3 regions of the Streptomyces sp. NPDC002386 genome follow, and region 3 is predicted to be linked to each of the others. Evidence: riboswitches for the same ligand, from Rfam matches in the RefSeq annotation. Region 3 holds a riboswitch; each other region holds the start of a gene.
The links. A riboswitch is a leader RNA that binds a small molecule or an ion and turns the genes downstream of it on or off. The one in region 3 is predicted to bind cobalamin.
Positions count from the first base shown of each region.

Region 1 (5,857 bases), on a different contig from region 3:
GGGCGGGTACTCCCGGGTCACGTAGTCGCTCCCGGCCGGCACCGCGATCAGGTCGGCCTCCTCCAGCCGCTCCAGACCGTAGGGAGTCGACACGGTGAGCCCGCCGACATGGGTGCTCAGAGCCGGGCCCTCCGCCGAGACCACGGCGAAGTCGTACACCGGCAGGCCCTCGTCACTGCGGTCGATGCCGAACACCTCGCACACCACCCCCAGCTCGAAGGGGTGCACGCCGTCCAGCAGCACTGCCGCCACGTTTCTCAGCATGCTGCCAGTGTGCCCCGAGGCTGGCAGTAAATCGAGGGTGTGCGGCAGTCCTGCCACTGTTGGTAAGGAGCATCCGGCGCGACAGTGGTGTCATGACCGGAAACCAGATCGAAGGCCTGATCGGAATGCTCACCACCCTCGGCATCCTGGTCCTCCTGATCCTCCCGTCCGTCCTCGGCATCGCCCGCGACAGGCGAGTCGACCGACAGCTCAGGGAGGCTCAGGAGGCCCGGGGCGCGCAGAGCCGGGAGAAGGAGGTTCAGAAGTCCTCGTCCAGGTCGACCGTGCCCTCCACGGCCACCTGGTACGCCGACGGGCGGCGCTCGAAGAAGTTCGTCAGCTCCTGAACGCCCTGCAGCTCCATGAAGGAGAAGGGGTTCTCCGAGCCGTACACCGGGGCGAAGCCCAGGCGCGTGAGGCGCTGGTCGGCGACGCACTCCAGGTACTGCCGCATCGACTCGGTGTTCATGCCCGGGAGGCCGTCACCGCACAGGTCGCGCGCGAACTGCAGCTCGGCCTCGACGGCCTCCCGCAGCATGTCCGTGACCTGCCCGCGCAGCTCGTCGTCGAACAGGTCCGGCTCCTCCTTGCGGACGGTGTCGACCACGTCGAAGGCGAACGACATGTGCATCGTCTCGTCGCGGAACACCCAGTTGGTCCCGGTGGCCAGACCGTGCAGCAGACCCCGGCTGCGGAACCAGTAGACGTACGCGAACGCGCCGTAGAAGAACAGACCCTCGATGCACGCGGCGAAGCAGATCAGGTTCAGCAGGAAGCGGCGGCGGTCGGCCCTGGACTCCAGCCGGTCCAGCTTCTCGACCTCGTTGATCCACTTGAAGCAGAACCCGGCCTTCTCCCGGATGGAGGGGATGTTCTCCACCGCCGCGAAGGCCGCGGCCCGGTCGTCCGGATCGGGCAGGTAGGTGTCCAGCAGCGTCAGGTAGAACTGGACGTGCACGGCCTCCTCGAAGAGCTGGCGGCTCAGGTAGAGCCGGGCCTCGGGGGAGTTGATGTGCTTGTAGAGGGTCAGCACCAGGTTGTTCGCGACGATCGAGTCGCCCGTCGCGAAGAAGGCGACCAGACGTCCGATCAGATGCTGCTCGGCCGGCGTCAGCTTCGCGAGGTCGGCGACGTCCGAGTGGAGGTCGACCTCCTCGACGGTCCAGGTGTTCTTGATGGCGTCCCGGTAGCGCTCGTAGAAGTCCGGGTAGCGCATCGGGCGGAGAGTCAGCTCGAAGCCGGGGTCGAGCAGGTTCTTGGCTTCGCTGGTCATCACTGGCAGGCCTCGCAGGACTCGGGGTTCTCAAGGGAGCAGGCGACCGCGTCGGGGTCGGCGACCTGCTGCACGGGGACGGTGGCGCGGGTCTGCGCCCGGGCGGCGCGGGCGATCCTCGTCGCGGGGCGGGAGCGCAGGTAGTACGTCGTCTTCAGGCCCGACTTCCAGGCGTACGCGTACATCGAGGAGAGCTTGCCGATGGTCGGCGTCTCCAGGAACAGGTTCAGCGACTGCGCCTGGTCGAGGAACGGGGTCCGGGCCGCCGCCATGTCGATCAGACCGCGCTGCGGGATCTCCCACGCCGTGCGGTACAGGGCCCGTACGTCCGCCGGGATCCAGGCGAACTCCTGCACCGAGCCGTTCGAGTCGCGCAGCGCCTCACGGGTTCGGGCGTCCCACACGCCCAGCTCCTTCAGGTCCTTCACCAGGTAGGAGTTGACCTGAAGGAACTCACCGGACAGCGTCTCGCGCTTGAACAGGTTGGACACCTGCGGCTCGATGCACTCGTACACGCCCGCGATGGACGCGATGGTGGCCGTGGGAGCGATCGCCAGGAGCAGCGAGTTGCGCATGCCGACCTCGGCGATCCGCGCGCGCAGGGCCGCCCAGCGCTCCGGCCAGGTGAACTCCACGCCGTAGTGGTCGGGGTGCAGGACACCCTGCGCGGTACGGGTCTTCCGCCAGGCCGGCAGCGGGCCGTTGCGCTCGGCGAGGTCCGCGGACGCCTCGTACGCGGCGAGCATGATCCGCTCGGCGATCCGCGAGGACAGGGCCCTGGCCTCGGGGGAGTCGAAGGGCAGCCGCAGCTTGAAGAACACGTCCTGCAGGCCCATCGCGCCCAGGCCCACCGGACGCCAGTTGGCGTTCGACCGGCCGGCCTGCTCGGTCGGGTAGAAGTTGATGTCGACCACGCGGTCGAGGAAGGTGACGGCCGTGCGGACGGTGTCGTCGAGCCGCTCCCAGTCGAGGTCGCCGGCCGCCGTGTCCACGAACGCGCCGAGGTTGACCGACCCCAGGTTGCAGACCGCGGTCTCGCCGTCGTCGGTGACCTCCAGGATCTCGGTGCACAGGTTGGAGGAGTGCACGACGTGGCCCGGGGTGGCCGTCTGGTTGGCGGTGCGGTTGGCCGCGTCCTTGAAGGTCATCCAGCCGTTGCCGGTCTGCGCGAGGGTGCGCATCATGCGGCCGTACAGGTCCCGGGCGGGCATCGTCTTCTTCGCGAGCCCGGCGGCCTCCGCCCGGCGGTACGCGGCGTCGAACTCCTCGCCCCACAGGTCCACCAGCTCCGGCACGTCCGCCGGGGAGAACAGCGACCACCGCTCGTCGGCGTCGACCCGGCGCATGAACTCGTCCGGGATCCAGTGCGCGAGGTTCAGGTTGTGCGTCCGGCGGGCGTCCTCACCGGTGTTGTCGCGCAGCTCCAGGAACTCCTCGATGTCGGAGTGCCAGGTCTCCAGGTACACCGCGGCGGCGCCCTTGCGCCGTCCGCCCTGGTTCACCGCGGCCACCGAGGCGTCCAGCGTCTTCAGGAACGGCACGATGCCGTTGGAGTGCCCGTTGGTGCCCCGGATCAGCGAACCGCGGCTGCGGATGCGGGAGTACGACAGACCGATGCCGCCGGCGTGCTTGGAGAGGCGGGCGACCTGGTGGTACCGGTCGTAGATGGAGTCCAGCTCGTCCAGCGGGGAGTCGAGGAGGTAGCAGGACGACATCTGCGGGTGCCGGGTGCCGGAGTTGAAGAGGGTGGGGGAGGAGGGCAGGTAGTCGAGGCGGCTCATCAGCCCGTAGAGCGCCGCGACTTCGTCCACGGAGCGGGCGGTGTCGTCCTCGGCCAGTCCGGCGGCGACGCGCAGCATGAAGTGCTGGGGCGTCTCGGTCACCCGCCGGGTGATGGGGTGGCGGAGCAGGTAGCGGCTGTGCAGCGTGCGCAGGCCGAAGTAGCCGAAGCGGTCGTCGGCCGCCGTGTCGACCAGCGCGTCGAGCCGTTCGGCGTGCAGCCGTACGAACTCCGCGGTGCGGTCGGCGATGAGGCCCTCGCGGTGGCCCACGGCGACGGACCCGGTGAAGGACGTGACGCCCTGGGAGGCGGCCTCGGCGCGGATGGAGACGGTCAGCAGCCGGGCGGCCAGCCGGGAGTAGGCGGGGTCCTCGGAGATCAGTCCGGCGGCCGCCTCCGTGGCCAGTTCGCGCAACTCCGCCTCGTCGGCCCGGGCGGACCGGCCCCGCAGGGCGGCCGCGGCGACCCGGCCGGGGTCGGCGTCGGGGAGGTCGGCGGTCAGCTCGGTCAGGGTCCGCAGCAACGCGGTACCGGGACCGTCGGTCTCCACCGGGGCTCCGCTCGCCGGGGTGGCTGAAGCCGGGTCGGCTGGCGCGATGGTCACGTGGGGCTCTCCCTCGCTCGGCACGGGGCCTTGCGGAGGGCAGGGGGCGGCACGAGCGCACACGGCGTCGCGTCCCCGGCCCATTCCACGAGGCCCGGACGTCGATGAGCACCCGGACCGGGACGGCCGGGCGCGCGCTGCCGGCAGGTCCTCGGACTGGAACAGGCGTGCGGAAGCACGCAAGTACACCGTTGCGGGACAGTTCCGGATTCGCACCGGATTCCCCTGCGGCGACAGCGAGCATGAGCATACATCTAGTGCCGGGCTGTCGTGTCACCCCCACATGTTGTGCCTGTTGCGTGTTGCGGCGGCTCCGCAGGGTCAACTCGCATGACAGCGGGCCGCCGAGGGTCGTGCCCTCGGCGGCCCGCTGCGGGGTGGTGCGTGTCCGGTCGCGCTAGTGGGCGCTTCCCGCGGTTGCGGGCGGGAGTTCCACCGCGACCCCGGGGTCGCCGGCGTCCGCCGTGTAGTCCTCCGGCCTGGTCTCGTCGAGTCCCTCCGGGGCCTTCACGGCCTTCAGGACGACGGTGAGCACCACGGTGACCACGACGTTGAGCACGAACGCGGTGAGACCGATGTAGCCGATCTCGCCGATACCCGGGATCTCCTTCGCGGAACCGCCGAAGTGCTTCTGGGTCGGCGAGGCCACCCCGTACGCGGCGAGCGTGCCGTACACCATGCCGACCGCCCAGCCCGCGAGCAACGCCCAGCGGTGGAACCAGCGGGTGAACAGGCCGCCGACCAGGGCCGGGAAGGTCTGCAGGATCCAGATGCCGCCCAGCAGCTGGAAGTTGATGGCGACCGTCTTGTCCATCGTCAGGACGAAGACCAGCGCGCCCACCTTCACCAGCAGCGACACGATCTTGGAGACGCGGGTCTCCTCCTTCGGCGTGGCGTCCGGCTTGATGAAGTCCTTGTAGATGTTGCGCGTGAACAGGTTCGCCGCCGCGATGGACATGATGGCCGCGGGCACCAGCGCGCCGATGCCGATCGCCGCGAAGGCCACACCCGCGAACCAGTCCGGGAACATGTTCTCGAAGAGCTGCGGGATCGCCAGCTGGCCGTTGGTGACCTTCACCCCGGCCGCGATCGCCATGAAGCCGAGCAGGGCCAGCAGACCCAGCATCAGCGAGTACAGCGGCAGGAGCGTGGTGTTGCGGCGGATCACCTCACGGCTCTTGGACGACAGGGTCGCGGTGATCGAGTGCGGGTACATGAACAGGGCGAGCGCGGAACCGAGCGCCAGGGTGGCGTACGTCCACTGGCCCGCCTCCGGCGGTGCGAGCGCGCCGCGCGGCTTGCCGGTCGCCGGGTTCACCTGGCTGAAGGCGTCGCCCGCCTTGGCGAAGACGTCGTCGAACCCGCCCAGCTTGATCGGGATGTAGATGATCGCCACCGCGATGACGATGTAGATCAGCGTGTCCTTCACGAACGCGATCAGGGCGGGGGCCCGCAGACCGGACGAGTAGGTGTACGCGGCCAGCACGCCGAAGGCGATCAGCAGCGGCAGGTCCTTCACGAACCAGTTGGTGTTCTCCCCGCCGCCGACGCCCATCACGTCCAGCACCGCCTGGATGCCGACGAGCTGGAGCGCGATGTAGGGCATCGTCGCGAGGATGCCGGTGACCGCCACGGCCAGCGACAGGCCCTTGGAGCCGAACCGGCCGCGCACGAAGTCCGAGGTGGTGACGTAGCCGTGGCGGTGCGAGACGGACCAGAGGCGGGGCAGGAACGTGAAGATCAGCGGGTAGACGAGGATCGTGTACGGGACCGCGAAGAAGCCGGCCGCGCCCGCCGCGTAGATCGCCGCCGGTACGGCGACGAAGGTGTACGCCGTGTACAGGTCGCCGCCGAGCAGGAACCACGTGATCCAGGTGCCGAACGACCTTCCGCCCAGGCCCCATTCGTCCAGGGAGTGCTCGTTGTCCGCCTTGCG
Region 1 is NZ_JBSFBX010000006.1:174,270-180,126, forward strand. Features, by position in the region: gene ACWCPN_RS14760 (helix-turn-helix domain-containing protein) at 1-264, opposite strand, end outside; gene ACWCPN_RS14765 (hypothetical protein) at 357-611, shown strand; gene ACWCPN_RS14770 (ribonucleotide-diphosphate reductase subunit beta) at 524-1,537, opposite strand; gene ACWCPN_RS14775 (ribonucleoside-diphosphate reductase subunit alpha) at 1,537-3,921, opposite strand; cobalamin riboswitch at 4,047-4,171, opposite strand; gene mctP (monocarboxylate uptake permease MctP) at 4,319-5,857, opposite strand, start outside.
Region 1: another riboswitch for cobalamin. It lies ahead of ACWCPN_RS14775 (ribonucleoside-diphosphate reductase subunit alpha); the one in region 3 lies ahead of ACWCPN_RS17550 (cobalamin biosynthesis protein).

Region 2 (5,857 bases), on a different contig from region 3:
GACCGGTCTGGTCGACTTCGAGCAGACCATCTTCCAGCAGACCACCCCGCCGAAGCTGCCCTCCGACAACCTCACCCCGCCCCCGCCGCCGGCGGGCCAGCCGGAGGTGGTGCTCACCCCGCCGCCGAACGCCACGTCCACCCCGCTGAACCTTGGCGGCCTCACCGGCGACGGCGGCGGCTCCGGCGGCGGCGCCCCGGCCCCCACCCCCACTCCGACCGTGGGCTAGCCGAGCCACACCGTGGTGTCGGGCGGGAGCGATCCGGCCTCCGCGAGCGGGGTGCTGGCGAGCAGCACCTCGCCCGGCGGCAGCGCCACGGGCCGCTCGGTGAGGTTGGTGACGCAGCGCCAGGTCCCGGTGCGGGCGAAGTCGAGGACACCGTCCGGGGCGCCGGGCGTCCAGGTCAGCGTCTCGCCCTCCAGCAGTTTCCGGCGCAGCCGCAGGGCGGTGCGGTAGAACTCCAGGGTGGAGCCCTCGGCACCGGCCTGCGCCGCGACGGCGCGGGCGGCGAAGGACTCCGGCTGCGGCAGCCAGGCGGCCCCCGGCCCGAAGCCGTACGACGGCCCGTCCGGCGTCCACGGCAGCGGCACCCGGCAGCCGTCCCGGCCCTTGCGGATGTGGCCGGTCTGCTCCCAGATCGGGTCCTGCAGCACCTGGGTGGGCAGGTCGGCGACCTCGGGCAGACCGAGCTCCTCGCCCTGGTAGACGTACGCGGAGCCGGGCAGCGCCAGCATCAGCAGGGTCGCGGCCCGGGCCCGGCGCAGGCCCGCCACCGGGTCGACGGCGGGGGCCCTGCCGCCGGAGAGCAGCCAGGCGTTCTCGTCGGTGCCGGGCGGCAGCAGCAGCCGGGAGGCGTGCCGTACGACGTCGTGGTTGGAGAGCACCCAGGTGGCCGAGGCGCCGACGGTGCGGGCGGTGGCGAGCGAGCCGGTGATGACCTCCCGCAGCTCGTCCGCGTCCCAGGGAGCCTGCAGATACTCGAAGTTGAAGGCCTGCCCCAGTTCGTCCGGGCGGGCGTACAGGGCGCGGCGGGCGTCCGGGACCCAGGCTTCGGCGACCGCGGTGCGGGGCGGGGTGTAGGCGTCGAAGATCTTGCGCCAGTCGCGGTAGATCTCGTGCACCTCGTCGCGGTCCCAGTACGGGTGGCTGCCGGGTGCTACGCGCAGCAGGGCCTCCTCTCCGGTGGCGCCGATGCCGCCGATGTCCCGCAGCGGTTCGGCCAGGTCCTTGGCGAGGCCGTGCGCGACGTCGACGCGGAAGCCGTCGACGCCCCGGTCGGACCAGAAGCGCAGGGTGGTGCGGAAGTCGGCGCGGACCTCCTCGTTCTCCCAGTTCAGGTCGGGCTGTTCGGGCGCGAAGAGGTGCAGGTACCACTCGCCGTCCGCGGCCCGCCGCCAGGCGCTGCCGCCGAACACCGACTGCCAGTCCGTGGGCGGCAGTTCACCGTGCGCGCCGCGGCCGGGGCGGAAGACGTAGCGGTCGCGCGCGGCGGAGCCGGGGCCGGCCCGCAGCGCCTCCTGGAACCAGGGGTGCTGGTGCGAGGTGTGGTTGGGGACGATGTCCACGACGACCTTCAGACCGAGCCGGTGTGCCTCGGCCACCATGGCGTCGAAGTCGTCCAGGGTGCCGAGGCGGGGGTCGACGTCCCGGGGGTCGGCGACGTCGTAGCCGCCGTCGGCCAGTTCCGACGGGTAGAAGGGGCTCAGCCACAGGGCGTCGACGCCGAGCGTGGCGAGGTGGTTCAGGCGCTGGGTGACCCCCCTGAGGTCGCCGAGCCCGTCACCGTCGGCGTCGGCGAAGCTGCGCGGATACACCTGGTAGACGACGGCCTGGCGCCACCAGTCGGGGTTCCGGGACGAGAGGTCTGCCATACGGGCTCCCTTCGGGAAGGACGACAGTACAGAGACTGTCCACATTGCCCGGAAAGGGAACCTTCGGACGATGGGGAGCGGATCATTCCTCGTGTGATGAAGTTGTGACGACACCATGAACGACCGCTGTATTCACGCAGGTTGACAGGTTTCAACGGGGCCGATCACCATGGCCTCACACTGTGGCGCATGTGACCAATGGGCCGCGTGTCTCTTCTGACTTCTTCGCTCACTCGAGCTTCTGCGATGGGATATCCATGTCCATAGCCAGACGTGTCACCGCGCGCCGCCTGCTGGGGACGGGCGCCGCGTCACTCGCCCTCTGCGCCGCCTCGGTCGCCGCCGCCTCCGGCGCCTGGGCCCACGGCACGCACGGCGGTGACGGCTGGAAGACCGGCGGCCACTACGCGCCCGGCACCGGCGCGGGCACCGAGACCGGCACCGACCGCTGCCAGTTCTCGCTGGACGGCGTGAACTTCTTCGACTCGGTCAAGGTGGACGACCAGAATCTCCGGCCGACCGAGGACGGCAAGGTCCACGTGCGGGTCCGCACCGCGGGGGACGCCGCCGGCTGCACGGCCTCGCTCGCCTCCTACCTCGCCCACGGTGCCACCTTCGCCACCTCCGGCGAGCAGGTCTTCGTCGACTTCGACACGGTGGCCGTCAAGCCGGGCGAGACCGACTCCCTCGACATCGCGGTGCCGGACGCGGGCTGCTTCGCGCAGATCGACCTCTACCGGGGCGCCGTCAGGTTCGACGGCAGGACCGACGCGAACGACGGCTTCGAGCACGGCGACCTGCCCAAGGGCCCGGACCACCCGGTCATCAAGGACAAGCTGATCGCCGCCTGGAACGGCGGCACGAAGGACTGCTCCGGCACCCCGGAGGAGCCGCAGTCCCCGTCGCCGAGCGCCCCCGCCGAGGAGTCGGCGCCGCCAGCGCCGAGCGCCTCGGAGTCGTCCGCCGCGCCGTCCCCGGCCTCCTCGCAGTCCGCGCCGGCCCCGTCCGCCTCCGAGTCCCGGGCCGGTTCGGCCCCCACGCCGGACGGTGGCGGTGACGACGGCGGCGACCTCGCGGAGACCGGTGGCGGCGGCGACTCCGGGCTGATCGCGGGCGCCGCCGCCGTGCTGGTCGCCGGCGGCGCCGCGTTCGTGCTCCTCGCGCGCCGCAGGCGGGGCGCCCGGGGCTGACCGGCCGCCCCGCACGCACCCCGCGGCCCCCGCCGCTCGCGCCGGCCGCAAAGGCCCGCGAGCGGCGGGGGCCGTGTCATGTGTGATCTTGAGTACGCGCACCGGCGCCGGCTATGCGGACGGACGTCCACCTGCCTACGGTGGGCGGGCCGTGGTGCTCGGGAAGTCGGTGACGGCCCCTCAGGGGTCCATGCCGACGCGGCCCTCGCCACTGTGATCGGGGAGTTCCCGTCCCGTCCGGCGTCCGCCGGGCCACTGGCCGTGTCCACGGCTGGGAAGGCAGGGACGGCGAACGCACCACCCCGTAAGCCAGGAGACCGGCCACGGCAGCTCACGAGATGATCCACGAGGTGCTGGAGCGTGAATCCGATGGCCGATGCCGCTGCCTTCCGATGGCGACGCGAGGACACGATCAGGACGGCGGGGCTGCTGGCGGTGATCGCCGCCCTGCACGTCGTCGCCTTCGGGGTGCTGTTCCTGCTCGTCGCCCCCGGGCACTACAGGGTCGGGCAGGACGTCTTCGGCGTCGGGCTCGGCGTCACCGCCTACACCCTCGGCATGCGGCACGCCTTCGACGCCGACCACATCGCGGCGATCGACAACACCACCCGCAAGCTGATGGCCGACGGCAGGCGGCCGGTGTCGGTGGGCTTCTGGTTCGCGCTCGGCCACTCCAGCGTGGTGGTGGTGCTGGCCCTGCTGATCGCGGGCGGCACCCGGCTGGCCGGCCGGGTCATGGACGAGCACTCGCGCACCCACCAGGTGCTCGGCTTCATGGGCACGACGATCTCCGGCACCTTCCTCTACCTGATCGCCGCGCTCAACCTGGTCGCGCTGGCGGGCATCCTGCGGGTGTTCCGGGCGATGCGCTCCGGCACGTACGACGAGCGGGAGCTGGAACAGCACCTGGACTCAAGAGGGTTCATGAACCGCGTGCTGGGGCGGCTGACCAGGTCGGTGTCCCGGCCGGGCCAGATGTTCCCGCTGGGCTTCCTGTTCGGGCTCGGCTTCGACACGGCCACCGAGGTCACGCTGATGGTGATGGCCGGTTCGGGCGCGGCGGCCGGGCTGCCCTGGTACGCGGTGCTGTGCCTGCCGCTGCTCTTCGCCGCCGGGATGAGCCTGTTCGACACCCTCGACGGCACGTTCATGAACTTCGCCTACCAGTGGGCGTTCTCCAACCCGGTGCGCAAGGTGTTCTACAACCTCACGATCACCGGGCTGTCCATCGCCGTGGCCTTCTTCATCGGCACCATCGAGCTGGTCGGTGTCCTGCACGAGAAGTTCGGCCTGGGCGACGCCGTGACCGGCTGGATCGCCGGGCTGGACCTGGACAGCGTCGGCTACGTCATCGTCGGGCTGTTCGTGGCCGTGTGGGCGGCGGCGCTGGCGTACTGGCGGCTGGCGCGGGTGGAGGAGCGCTGGGCCGCGAGGATCCCGGCGACGTCCGACTGACCCCGGGTCCGTGTCCTGCCCCGCGGCTCATCCCGCCGGGTCCCGGGACCCCTCGACGGTCTCCAGGTAGAGCTTCACGAACCGGTCCACGTCCACCTCCAACGCCACGTCCACCAGCGCCTGTTCGCGGGCGCCCTCGTGGATCTCGGACTCGCCGGGGCGGGGACGGCGGTCGACGAGCGTCTGGCCGCGGGCCGGGCCGGGAGCGAGACAGACCTCGACCGGCAGGCGCCGGGTGGTGATGCCCGCCGGATCGGCGACCGCGCACACCGCGCCCGCGTCACCGAGTCCGCCCGCCTCCTCGGCCTCCGGCGCCCCGCCCTGCGCGGTGGGCCGGTGGGCGAGGAGCTCCCCGGCCAGCCGGGTGCCCGGGTCGGCGCTGCCGCGCAGCCGGTGCACATCGGTGCCCGGCACGACGACCCGCATGAAGACGTCCAGCCCGTACATCGTGATCGGCACCCCGGCGGTGAGCAGCACGGCCGCCGCCTCGGGGTCGTGCCAGACGTTGAACTCCGCCACCGGCGTGGCGTTCCCGGTGGCGACCGCGCCGCCCATGAACACGATCCGCTCGATGTTGCGGGTCACCTCGGGGTGGGTGCGCAGCAGCAGGGCGATGTTGGTGAGCGGGGCCGTGGGCACGAGGGTGACCGGGCGGGGGGAGGCCAGGATCTCCCGGCGCAGCAGGGTCACGGCGTCCACGTCGGCCGGGGCGCGGGTGGGCGCGGGCAGACCCAGGTCGCCCATGCCGTCCGAGCCGTGCACGTGCCGGGCGGAGCGGGCCGGCTCGATCAGCGGGCGCTCGGCGCCCCGCGCCACCGGGATGTCGGGGGCACCGGCCCGCTCCAGCACGGTCAGGGTGTTGCGGACCACCCCGTCCACGTCCGTGTTCCCGGCCACGCAGGTGACGGCCCGAAGATCGAGCCCGGGGTGCCGTACGGCGAACAGCAGGGCCAGGGCGTCGTCGACGCCGGTGTCACAGTCGATGATCACAGGAATACCGGACTGCCCGGCCACGACGGACTCCTTCCACCACCCGCCCCGGGGGACTCCCCACGAAGACCCCCTCAGCCTACGACCGCCCCCTCTCCCCGGCCCCGCGGTGACCGCCCCGGAAACGGCACGTCCTGGAGCGACCGGCTGCCCGACCGGCGGGGACCGTCCTGAGAACCGCGGGACGCCCGCCCAGCGCTCGGACCGGGCCCGTGGCCCGGCGGACGGCCCCGGTCAAAAGCGTCGCGAAGCCGACTGCTCGCCCGAGCGGCCCGGGACCGACCCCGCCCCGACTCGACGGACGACCGGCGACCCCGGGATCGAACGCCCCCGGAGCGACCGGCTGCCGA
Region 2 is NZ_JBSFBX010000002.1:300,401-306,257, forward strand. Features, by position in the region: gene ACWCPN_RS05540 (DUF4142 domain-containing protein) at 1-229, shown strand, start outside; gene ACWCPN_RS05545 (glycoside hydrolase family 13 protein) at 226-1,872, opposite strand; gene ACWCPN_RS05550 (LAETG motif-containing sortase-dependent surface protein) at 2,130-3,062, shown strand; cobalamin riboswitch at 3,198-3,402, shown strand; gene ACWCPN_RS05555 (HoxN/HupN/NixA family nickel/cobalt transporter) at 3,432-4,517, shown strand; gene ACWCPN_RS05560 (nucleoside hydrolase) at 4,545-5,531, opposite strand.
Region 2: another riboswitch for cobalamin. It lies ahead of ACWCPN_RS05555 (HoxN/HupN/NixA family nickel/cobalt transporter); the one in region 3 lies ahead of ACWCPN_RS17550 (cobalamin biosynthesis protein).

Region 3 (5,857 bases):
GGGGCGGGACGCCCGCGGACTCGGGGCCGGAACCCGTGCCGCCGGACGAGTGGACACCGGTATGAAACACCCATGAAAGGACTTAACCGGGCGACGGCCAGGCATCCAATGACCACTGACGACCACAGCCGCACGACGCCTCACCGTCGCACCAGGGGGACGCATGGCCCGTGACCGCTCGCTCTCCCGTCTCCGCCGTCGCGCGGCCGTCGTCGCGGCCGCCGCGACGGCGCTGGTCCTCGCGGGCACCCAGTGCGCCTCCGCCGCCGGTCCGTCGGCCGCGGTGGCGGCCGGTCTGCCCCGGGGCCACGACGTGTCCTCGCACCAGGAACAAGTCGACTGGCCCGCCGCCCGGTCGGACGGCGCCCGGTTCACCTACGTCAAGGCCACCGAGTCCACGACCTACCGCAATCCCTTCTTCGCCCGCCAGTACGCGGGCGCGCGCCGGGCGCACCTGATCCGCGGCGCCTACCACTTCGCGCGCCCCGACCAGTCCTCCGGCGCCGCGCAGGCGGCGTACTTCGTGCGGTACGGCGGCGGCTGGCGGGCGGACGGCTGGACGCTGCCGCCGGCCCTCGACATCGAATACGACCCGTACGACGGCAGGCACATCTGCTACGGGCTCGGCCACCGGCGGATGGTCGGCTGGATCCGCTCCTTCAGCGACGAACTGGACCGGCTCACCGGCCGCCGCCCGGTGATCTACACGACCGCCCAGTGGTGGGCCTCCTGCACCGGCGGCAGCCGCGCCTTCGCCGCCGACCACCCGCTGTGGATCGCCCGTCACGGCACGTCAGGGCCCGGATCACTGCCCGGCGGATGGCACTCCTGGACCTTCTGGCAGTACGGCACGCAGGGCGGTCTGCCGGGTGACCAGAATCTCTTTCACGGGCCGCCGGACCGGCTGCGGGCCTTCGCGCGCGGCCGGTAGCCAAGGGGCGCCCGGGCGCCCGCCCGGAGCGGAATCGGGAACCCCCGTTACCGACACCCCCACGCCCGGCCCAGTTCACCTTCCGTTCACCCAGGTTGCCTACGTTCGACCCGCCAATGACGCTCGAACGATTGCCTGGGTAAATGGAAAGCTTCTCGCTGATCCTCGCGATAGTGGTGGTCACCGCTCTCGCGTTCGATTTCACGAACGGTTTCCACGACACCGCCAACGCGATGGCCACCACCATCTCGACCGGCGCGCTGAAGCCCAAGGTCGCGGTGGCCATGTCCGCCGCGCTCAACCTTGTGGGCGCTTTCCTCTCCGTGGAGGTCGCCAACACGATCTCCAAGGGTCTCGTCGATGAGAACGGCATCCGTCCCGAGGTCATCTTCGCCGCCCTGGTCGGCGCGATCCTCTGGAACCTGCTGACCTGGCTGGTGGGACTGCCCTCCAGCTCCTCGCACGCCCTGATGGGCGGCCTGATCGGCGCCACCGTCGCCTCGGCGGGCTTCGGCGCCGTCCACGGCGACGTCCTGGTCACCAAGGTGCTGCTGCCGGCGGTCGCCGCCCCGGTCGTGGCCGGCCTGGCCGCCATGCTCGCCACCCGCTTCTCCTACGGGATCGGCGGCGGCGCCGAGGGCGAGGCCACCCGCAAGGGCTACCGCGCCGGCCAGATCGCCTCCGCGGGCCTGGTCTCCCTCGCGCACGGCACCAACGACGCCCAGAAGACGATGGGCATCATCACCCTGGCGCTGATCGCGGGCGGTGCCATCGCCCCGGGCTCCAACCCTCCCACCTGGGTGATCCTCTCCGCGGGCCTGGCCATCGCGCTCGGCACGTACATCGGCGGCTGGCGCATCATCCGCACCATGGGCAAGGGCCTGACCGAGCTGGAGCCGCGTCAGGGCTTCGCCGCCCAGACCAGCGCCGCCACCGCCATCCTGGCCTCCTCGCACCTCGGCTTCTCGCTCTCCACCACGCACGTCGTCTCCGGTTCGGTGATGGGCGCGGGTCTGGGCCGCAAGGGCGGAGTGGTCCGCTGGTCCACCGCGACCCGCATGGTGGTCGCCTGGGTCCTCACCCTGCCGGCCGCCGCCCTCGTCGGAGCGCTCGCCGAGTCCGTCACGGACCTGGGCGACTGGGGCACCGCCGCCGTCGCGGTCTTCCTGGTCGGCTCCAGCGCCGCCATCTGGAAGCTCTCCCGCCGCGAGGTCGTCGACCACACCAACGTCAACGGCACCGACGAGGCCGCTGAGCCCGCCGGTGTGGTGACCACCGCCATCGCCGCGGTGACCCCGCCGCCGACCGGCACCGTCACCCTCACCGAGGGGCCGGCCATCACCTTCCCGGCGCAGTCCGGCGGCCCGGCCCCCACCGCCGAAGTCACGGCACCGGCCGCGACGGCCGTCCCGCCGGCCGCCACCGTCTGACCCGGTTACCGGAGGAAAAGCAACATGAAGATCGACTGGGCGGCCATCGGCTCCGTCTTCGGCGTCAGCCTCGCCTTCACCGTGGGCCTGGTGGCCCTGTTCACCCTCGGCGTCAACGGCCTGTCCCGGCGCGAGCGGGCGGCGGCGCAGGGCGGGTCCGCGGGGCTCGCCGTGACCGGCGCGTACGTGTGCTTCGCGGCGTGCGCGGCGGCCGTGGCCTACGGCATCTACCTGATCGTGGCCAAGCCCTGAGCCGAGCCACCCTCGAAGAGGCTCCCCGCCGGTGTGTACCGGCAGGGAGCCTTTTTCGTGTCCGGATCCCGCCGGTGTGGGGCTCAGCACACTCTCCCCCCGCAGGTCAAAGGCAAGTTGACGGCCCTTCGGGGCGCGTGGTGGACTGCCCGGGCCATGTACGGCGGCAGGAGAGGAAGCCGGTGCGAATCCGGCGCGGTCCCGCCACTGTGACCGGGGAGTGATCCCCGGGAGCCAGGAACTCTCACCGCCGGCTTCGTCGAACCAGGGCGTGGACACCCTGAGTGAGGACACATATCGCCATGCTCGGCCGCAGATCGAGGACCGGCAGCCGGTCCTGTCACGAGAGTTCCGCTCCCGCGCCCACGGCCGGCTGAGCCGATGGGTGCCGATCGCGCTTACGCGTACGGCGCCGCCGCCGGCCTTCTCGGCGACCTGCTCCTCGGCGATCCGCGCCGCGGGCATCCGGTCGCCGCGTTCGGGCGGGCGGCCGCTGCCGTGGAACGCGTGCTGTGGCACGACCACCGCGGCTGGGGCACGCTGCACACCGCGGTCTGCGCCGGCGGCGCCGTGGCCACCGGGCTCGTCGCCCAACGGGCCGTGCGCCGCTCCCCCTTCGCCTCCGCCGCGCTGACCGGTGTGGCCACCTGGGCCGTCGTCGGGGGCACCTCGCTGGCCCGCGAGGCCCGGGCGGTCGGGCGCGCCCTGGAGGCCGGTGACGTGCCGGCCGCCCGCGCGCGGCTGCCCCATCTGTGCGGCCGGGATCCGCAGGCGCTGGACGCCGACGGGATCGCCCGGGCCGTGGTCGAGTCCGTCGCCGAGAACACCTCCGACGCCGTCGTGGGCGCGCTCGTATGGGGTGCCGTCGGCGGGGTGCCGGGGCTGCTCGGGTTCCGGGCCGTCAACACCCTGGACGCGATGGTCGGTCACAAGTCGCCGCGGCTGCGCCGGTACGGCTGGGCCTCGGCCCGGCTCGACGACCTCGCCGGCTGGCCGGGGGCCCGGCTGACCGCCGTGCTCGCCACGCTGGCCGGGCCGGACCCGCGCGGAGCGGTACGGGCCTGGCGGGCGGACGCGGCCGAGCACCCGAGCCCCAACGCCGGGCCCGTCGAGGCGTCGTTCGCGGGCGCCCTCGGAGTGCGGCTCGGCGGGACGCTCTCCTACGCGGGGCGAGTGGAACACCGGCCCGTACTCAACGGCGGCACCGGGCGGGCCGTCCGGGTCACCGACATCGACCGGGCCGTACGGCTCTCCCGCCGCGTCGGCCTGCTCGCGCTCGGTGTCACCGCCGGTGCGCGCCTCCTCGTGAAGGGACGTGGCAAGTGAGCGGTGGTCTCCTCGTCGCCGGCACCACCTCCGACGCCGGCAAGAGCGTCGTGACGGCCGGGATCTGCCGCTGGCTGGTGCGCCAGGGCGTGAAGGTCGCGCCGTTCAAGGCGCAGAACATGTCCCTCAACTCCTTCGTGACGCGCGAGGGCGCCGAGATCGGGCGGGCGCAGGCGATGCAGGCGCAGGCCTGCCGGGTGGAGCCGACCGCGCTGATGAACCCCGTGCTGCTCAAGCCGGGCGGTGAACAGAGCAGCCAGGTGGTGCTGCTGGGCAGGCCGGTGGGCGAGATGAGCGCGCGCGGCTACCACGGCGGGCGCCAGCAGCGGCTGCTGGGCACGGTGCTGGACTGCCTGGCCGAGTTGCGGGGCACGTACGACGCGGTGATCTGTGAGGGGGCCGGTTCGCCCGCGGAGATCAACCTGCGGCGGACCGACATCGTCAACATGGGGATCGCGCGGGGGGCGCGGCTGCCCGTGCTCGTGGTAGGCGACATCGACCGCGGCGGCGTCTTCGCCTCGTTCTTCGGCACCCTCGCCCTGCTGTCGCCCGAGGACCAGGAGCTGGTCGCCGGATTCCTGGTGAACAAGTTCCGGGGGGACGTCTCCCTGCTGGAGCCCGGCCTCGACATGCTGCGGAACCTCACCGGGCGGCGGACGTACGGTGTGCTGCCGTTCCGGCACGGGCTCGGCATCGACGAGGAGGACGGACTGCGGGTGTCGCTGCGCGGCACCGTGCGGGAGTCCACGGTGGCTCCCCCGGTCGGGGAGGACGTGCTGCGGGTCGCCGTGTGCGCGATCCCGCTGATGTCCAACTTCACCGACGTGGACGCGCTGGCCGCCGAACCGGGCGTCGTGGTGCGGTTCGTGGACCGCCCGGAGGAACTGGCGGACGCGGACCTGGTGGTGATCCCGGGCACCCGCGGGACCGTGCGGGCGCTTCGGTGGCTGCGCGAGCGCGGGCTCGCGGACGCGCTCGCGCGACGGGCCGCCGAGGGCCGTCCGGTGCTCGGGATCTGCGGCGGCTTCCAGATCCTGGGTGAGCACATCGAGGACGAGGTCGAGTCGCGCGCCGGCGCGGTCAGCGGACTCGGCCTGCTGCCCGTGCGGGTGCGGTTCGCCCGGCAGAAGACCCTCACCCGGCCGGCCGGCCGGGCCCTCGGCGAGCGGGTCGAGGGTTACGAGATCCATCACGGGGTCGCCGAGGTCGCCGGCGGGGAACCGTTCCTGGACGGTTGCCGGGTGGGTTCCGTGTGGGGCACGCACTGGCACGGCTCGCTGGAGTCGGACGGCTTCCGGCGGGCCTTCCTGCGCGAGGTGGCGGCCGCCGCGGGCCGCCGCTTCGTACCGGCCCCGGACACCTCGTTCGCCGCGCTGCGCGAGGAGCAGCTCGACCGGCTCGGCGACCTGATCGAACAGCACGCGGACACGGACGCGCTGTGGCGGCTCATCGAGTCGGGCGCGCCGCAAGGACTGCCTTTCATTCCACCGGGAGCGCCCGCATGAGCACAGTGTTGTTGTTGTCGACCGCCGACACCGATCTGCTGGCGGCCCGGGCCTCCGGCGCCGGGTACCGGATCGGCAATCCGACCCGGGTGGACGTGGCCGGGGAACTGCCGGGGCTGGTCGAGGGCGCGGACCTCGCGGTCGTACGGCTGCTCGGCGGCAAGCGGGCCTGGGAGGACGGGCTGGCCGCGCTGAGGGCGTCCGGCGTCCCCACCGTGCTGCTGGGCGGCGAGGCCGTGCCGGACGCCGAGCTGATGGCCGAGTCGTCCGTACCGGCGGGCGTGGTGGCGGAGGCGCTGAAGTACCTCGTCGAGGGCGGCCCGGACAACCTGACCGAACTGGCCCGGTTCCTCTCCGACACGGTGCTGCTCACCGGGGAGGGCTTCGAGGAGCCGCGCAGGATGCCGGAGTTC
Region 3 is NZ_JBSFBX010000008.1:54,561-60,417, forward strand. Features, by position in the region: gene ACWCPN_RS17535 (GH25 family lysozyme) at 164-931, shown strand; gene ACWCPN_RS17540 (anion permease) at 1,075-2,361, shown strand; gene ACWCPN_RS17545 (hypothetical protein) at 2,386-2,613, shown strand; cobalamin riboswitch at 2,737-2,877, shown strand; gene ACWCPN_RS17550 (cobalamin biosynthesis protein) at 2,995-3,939, shown strand; gene ACWCPN_RS17555 (cobyric acid synthase) at 3,936-5,444, shown strand; gene cobN (cobaltochelatase subunit CobN) at 5,441-5,857, shown strand, end outside.